Regions from separate parts of the Acetivibrio saccincola genome, predicted to be linked through region 1. Evidence: riboswitches for the same ligand, from Rfam matches in the RefSeq annotation. Region 1 holds a riboswitch; the other holds the start of a gene.

Region 1 (3,214 bases):
ACAATGAATTGATAAGTTTATATGGTGAAAGGGAAATTTATAAAGAGGCAAAACAAAAAATTATAAGCACAAATGATAAATATAATGATAAAAATATAATAAAAGTATTTCCTTATAAGGACTATATCTATTATATTTTTCTTGATGAGAATGAAGAAGTATATACAATGAGATATAATATAAATACATACGAAATAGAAAAAATTTTCTTTGACTATATATATAAAGATTCAATGGATTTAGAAGGCAATGTGATTATTAGTGAATATCCTGATTTTTGCGATAGTATAAATGAAAAGCTTGTTAACAAATTAGATGAGTATATACAAACCATATATACAGATAACAGAATAGTATTTGAAATATTGGTAAATAACCCTAAAAATGGAAGTTATATATCTTTGTATGAGTACATACCGGAGACTAAAGAAACTAAACTGTTAGTTAAGTTTGATGTTACAAATATACGGGAAATAGCATTTATAGAAGCAAATAAAAATAATTAAAAAATAAATTTTATAAGGTAAAATTCACGGGATAATAGAGCGCAACGGTTCTGGAAAGACGGTTCTTTTTAAATGTGTAACCTTTAAATTTGTAAGTTTAATGGTATAATATTTTTTGAAGATAAATATTATACAAAAGAGGTAGAATGTAATGAGTTTAAATATAAATAATGCAAAATTCGAAGTATCGGCGGTTAAGCCTTCCCAGTATCCTGTTAGTGATTTGCCTGAAGTGACCTTTGTGGGAAGGTCTAATGTAGGTAAATCCTCTTTGATTAATTCTCTTTTAAACAGGAAAAATTTGGCAAAAGTTGCAGCTACACCTGGAAAAACGCAGGTGATAAATTTTTACAATATAGATAATAAACTGTATTTTGTGGACCTTCCCGGGTACGGGTATGCAAAAGTGTCAAAAGGGGTACAGGCTTCCTGGGCAAAATTTATTGAAACTTATTTAGTAAAAAGGGAGCAGCTAAAATTAATAGTTATGCTTGTTGATATAAGACATTCTCCAACTTCCCATGACAAATTAATGCATGACTGGATTTTAAGTATGGAGCTTCCATACTTAGTGGTTGCAACTAAGAAGGACAAAGTACCCCGTTCTAAAATAAAGCCAAGATTGGCTGATATAGCTAAAGAGCTAAATCTTGATGCTTCTAATAAATTAATTCCCTATTCCTCAGAGACAAGACAGGGAAGGGATGAATTGTGGGATGAAATTAAAAAGTGTTTGGATATGGAAGGCTAATCTTGACAAATGTCTTTACAAGTGTAGATTTATAATATATAATAGACTCTGAAAATTGAATATTTTTTAAGCTGGGGGTGCCACACTGGCTGAGAAAGAGTGAAAAACTCTTAACCCTTTGAACCTGACACGGATAATGCCGGCGTAGGGAAGCTTTGAAAAAGTGTTTTTTTCATAGATAATTAGCTTGCCTCAAAGGCAAGCTTTTTTTGATACCTAAAGACATAAAGTATGTAATATATGTAAAATAAGGGGGTGTTAAATTGTTTATATCGCTAAATGGCAAAAAGACAGAAATAAAAGAAGGAATGACATTAAAGGAACTTATAGATGAAAAAGGTCTTGAGCCTGAGAGAATAGTTGTTGAGCACAATTATCAGGTTTTAAGACAGGAGGAGTGGGAGAAAACCATTTTAAAAGAAAATGATAACCTGGAAGTTTTAAGATTTGTAGGGGGCGGATAAATTATGGGTGAAAGATTAGTTAGTGACAGATTGGTTATTGGAGGAGTGGAAATCAAAAGCAGGCTTTTTGTGGGGACAGGAAAGTTTTCATCAAACAAACTGATTCCTGATGTAATAATGGGTTCAAATGCCCAGGTTATTACTGTGGCGCTAAGGAGAATTGATTTTGATTCAGATGAGGAAAACATATTAAATTACATTCCAAAAGACTGCATTATAATGCCCAATACTTCAGGGGCGAGAAATGCAGAGGAGGCTGTAAGAATTGCAAGAATTGCAAGGGCTGCCGGGTGCGGCAATTTTATAAAAATTGAGGTTATTTCAGACAATAAGTATCTTTTGCCGGATAACCATGAAACAATTAAAGCAACTGAAATTTTAGCCAGGGAAGGATTTATTGTAATGCCCTATATGAGCCCTGATTTAATGGCAGCAAAAAGGCTTGTGGAAGCAGGGGCTGCATCGGTGATGCCCTTAGGTGCACCCATAGGCACAAATAAGGGACTTAAAACAAAAGAACTTATAAAAATATTAATTAATGAAATTGATGTGCCTGTTATAGTTGATGCAGGAATTGGAAAGCCTTCTCATGCTTGTGAGGCTATGGAGCTTGGTGCGGATGCCGTTCTTGTAAATACCGCCATAGCAACGGCGGAAGATCCTGCCAAAATGGCACGGGCCTTTGCAAAAGCTGTTGAAGCCGGAAGAATGGCATATCTTTCAGGTACCGGTGCAGTTAGGGAGTATGCAGAGGCTTCATCACCTCTTACAGGATTTTTGGCGTAGGGCTGAAAAGACAAAAGAAACCATGCTGAAAGAAGGGTTAAAATGAGTTTTTATAATGAGTACATAAAATACAGGGACTTTAATTTTGAAAATTTTTTTGAAAAATTAACTGATGAACATATATTAAGGGCAATTAACAAGGAAAAACTTGATGAATATGATTTTTTGACCCTTTTATCAGAAAGGGCGGAAAAGCATTTAGAAGAAATGGCTCAAAAAGCAAACAGGCTTACCCTGCAGCATTTTGGGAAAGTTATATTTTTATATACACCCATGTACCTGGCTAATTACTGTGTCAACCAGTGTGCTTACTGTGGTTTTAATGTGACAAACAAAATTGTAAGAAAAAAACTTGAATTGGATGAGGTGGAGAGGGAAGCAGAAGCAATAGCAGAGACAGGCTTAAAGCATATTTTAATCCTTACAGGGGAGTCAAGGAAGAAAACACCTTTAAGCTATATAAAGGATTGTGTAAAAATATTGAAAAAGTACTTTTCTTCCATAACAATTGAAATTTATCCTTTGACGGAAGAGGAGTACAGAGAGCTGGTTGTAGCCGGGGTTGACGGGCTTACGGTGTATCAGGAAGTATATAATGAAAAAACTTACGACAAAATTCACATAAGAGGTCCTAAGAAAGATTACAGATTCAGGCTTGATACTCCTGAAAGGGCGTGCAGGGCATCAATGAGAAGTGTAAATATAGG
Region 2 (3,214 bases), 140 kb from region 1:
CAGCCCTCATAAAGCTTTTAACAAGTTCAGGGTTGTTGTTGATATTGTTTTCGTTTGTTATTATTACAGGAGTGTAGTAGTCAAAGATGTCTGAAAGCTCCCTTAGGGAAATATAGTTGATTTCTGCTCCTTTATTTGTGGCATTTATATAATCCCAACCTTCAAAAATCCAGGCAAAGTCAATTTGACCTGTTTCACTGGCGGTTAAGAAGTCCAAAGTACCTGTAGTAAGTATTTCAACCTTTTCCGGATCCCCTCCGGCATCTTTTACAATTTGCTTTACCATTGCAGTTTCAACTTCAGAACCCCAACCGCCGTACTTTTTACCTTCAAAATCCTTAGGGGAATTTATTCCCTTTGACTTCAGTGAGCCAAATCCGGAGGTGTTGTGCTGGATTACAGCTGCAATTGAAACTATAGGTATATCTGCAGAACGTGCAAATGTAACTCCTTCTTGATAACTTATACCAAACTGGGCGGTATTTGATGCCACAAGCTGGTCGGCGGAAGATTCACCGGGCTGTATTATAGAAACATTAAGACCTTCTTTTTCAAAAAAACCCTTTACCTTTGCCACATAAACCCCGGTGTGATTTGTATTGGGAGTCCAGTCTAATACAAATGTTACATCTTGCAAATTATCAGTACTGTCTAAATTATCAGTACTCCCTTTTGAAGGTATGGTATCCTCCGGCTCTACAGTTTCCTGCTTTGTACAGCCTGACAGAAGACTTGTCAAAGACAGGCTAATAATAATCAATGTAAATAATAGCTTTAGTATATTTTTTTTCATGTTAATCATCCTTTTAACTCCCATTTTATTGTTTTCTTTTCTATTATGCTTATAATTGCAAATAATAAAATACTAAAAAGTGAAATTATCACAATATCTGCAAACATTGCAGCAGTTTTAAAGGATTTCATTGAGCGGGTGAGGAAAATACCTAGTCCCTTTTGTGCCCCGGTCCACTCAGACATTACAGTCCCCATTACGGCATATGCCGCTGCAAGCTTTAGTCCTGAAAAGAAGTGGACCAATGCTGAGGGGAGTTTTACTTTGGTAAAAATCTGCATCCTGCTTGCATTCATGCATTTAAGAAGTTCTTCAAAGTCTCTGTCATATGAGTTTAATCCTTCCGTAAGGCTAAGAGCCACAGGGAAGAAAACCACCAGCACACAGACAATTAATTTTGACACAATACCTATCCCAAACCAAATTGTAATTAATGGGGCAATTACAATTATTGGTACGGTTTGAGAAAGCACCATAAAAGGGTAAAAGATGCTGCGTATAATTTTAAAATTGCTCATTATTACAGACAATAAAACCGCCAATATTACACCTAATATAAAGCCTAAAACAGTTTCGGTTATTGTTGTAATTGAGTGGGAAAGGAGTAAATCCTTAGACTTTATAAACTCATTTAAAATAGCCGAAGGTGCCGGCAGGACATATTCTTTTATATCTTTTACTTTTACAACCACTTCCCACAAAATGACAAAAAGTACAAGGGCTATGGACGGATAAATGGGATTACCTGTACTTGGAAATCTTTTCATCCATGGTCACGCCTTCCTCTTTGTAGTCAATTTTAACTACAGATACAACCCTTTTTGCCCCTTCCTGCGTACAGATTTTTTGTGCCTTTTTGACAATTTCCAAAAGGGTGTCCAAGTCCCCTTCCATAGTTGTTTCCATTGGACCTACTTCATATTTGACACCGCTTTCTTTTATCATTTCAATTACCTTGTCCACAACAGGATAAACCCTTTCTTCAGGTACACTTGGCAAAACCTGAAGTGATACATTTATATTTGCCATATTTTTAAAGCTCCTTTCCTATTTGAAATCCATATTATATTTTTTTAATTACATAAACTAATATTTCATAAACTAACATTAGACAAATCAATATTTTATTATTCAAATTAACAAAAAACCGCCCAACATAGGCGGTAAAATGCTATTTACTCTATCCCTACGCTGGTATTATCCAGATCAGGTTATGCGGGTTGCGGAAAACTCCGCTCTCAGCCGGAAAACCAGCACCCCGTGTGTGTTTATTATTTAATTTTTATTAATAATAGCATAATGGAAAAGTAAATACAAGCTATACAAAGATTATAGTATATTATTTTTATTCAAATGTATTTCTTTAAATAAAAATAATTAAAAATAATTGATTTTATTTGATTATTATGGTAAAATTAACATATAAACTAATATAGATTGAGAAGGGGATTTAGAAATGGATAAGATAGTTATTAAACAGAATCAATTAAAACAGTTTTCGCTGCTATTACTCAGTATTATAATGGTTGTATCATCAGTTTTTGTGTTTTTTATCAACATGCCTATATTTGGTATTACTTTTGTTAGTAAAATAATAGGAGCTGCTGGAATTATATTTTTTGGAGCTGCTTCAATTTATATAATTAAATGCTTTATAAAACCTAAAGCTGTCCTTGTTATTGACCGGAATGGTATTACAGATAACTCCAGTGCTGTTAGTATTGGTTTTATTCCATGGCATGATATAAAATCAGTCTACATTAAAGATGTGCTTAATGAGTCTTTTATTTGTATTGATGTTGAAAATATAGAAGAAAAACTAAAAGGTTTATCTTCATTTAAAAAAAACATGATAAAGAGGAATTTAAAAACAGGAGCCCCGCCGGTGTCAATAACACTTGGATCAACTAGCTATAAACCGGAGAAGGTTTTAGAAATTATTAAAAATTACAAAGAAGTTTATAATCAATAGGGATGTTCTCTTTACGTCCTATTGTCCTGTCTACAAGAGAAAGAAATCACCTAAATTTAATTTAAATCATTATAATTTACTTAAAAGAGGTTTATTACAATGAATGAAAAAAAGATAGTTATAAAGCAAAGCACATCAAAACAGTTATTATATGTATTACTCAGTATTATAATGACTGCGACATCAGTCTATGTGTTTTCCAGCAGCAGGTTATTATTTGGAATTAAATACATGAACAAAATAATAGGTATCGCCGGAATTATCTTTTCCGGTAGAAGTTTTAGACATTATTAGAAAGTATAAAGATGTTTACAGCAGTTAGGTTACTTACAGTTTAAACTCATAAAAGAGCTGGCATTTGCCAGCTCTTTTATAAGTACAGTATATTTAAATTATTTAACAAGAGTATCAATAAAAAAGAGTCATCTATTTGTCTATCTATTTTAAAT

Evidence for each region. Region 1 has a riboswitch for thiamine pyrophosphate ahead of thiS (sulfur carrier protein ThiS). Riboswitches for the same ligand answer to the same signal wherever they lie in the genome.
Region 2: linked by a shared signal. The riboswitch ahead of HVS_RS07790 (MTH1187 family thiamine-binding protein) and the one ahead of thiS (sulfur carrier protein ThiS) in region 1 are both predicted to bind thiamine pyrophosphate.

The regions. Positions count from the first base shown of each region.
Region 1 covers NZ_CP025197.1:1,607,547-1,610,760, forward strand. Annotated here, with positions in the region: gene HVS_RS07130 (hypothetical protein) at 1-506, shown strand, start outside; gene yihA (ribosome biogenesis GTP-binding protein YihA/YsxC) at 658-1,257, shown strand; TPP riboswitch at 1,321-1,425, shown strand; gene thiS (sulfur carrier protein ThiS) at 1,521-1,721, shown strand; gene HVS_RS07145 (thiazole synthase) at 1,725-2,507, shown strand; gene thiH (2-iminoacetate synthase ThiH) at 2,550-3,214, shown strand, end outside.
Region 2 covers NZ_CP025197.1:1,749,840-1,753,053, forward strand. Annotated here, with positions in the region: gene HVS_RS07780 (ABC transporter substrate-binding protein) at 1-793, opposite strand, end outside; gene HVS_RS07785 (ABC transporter permease) at 799-1,560, opposite strand; gene HVS_RS07790 (MTH1187 family thiamine-binding protein) at 1,535-1,822, opposite strand; TPP riboswitch at 1,959-2,064, opposite strand; gene HVS_RS07795 (STM3941 family protein) at 2,250-2,765, shown strand.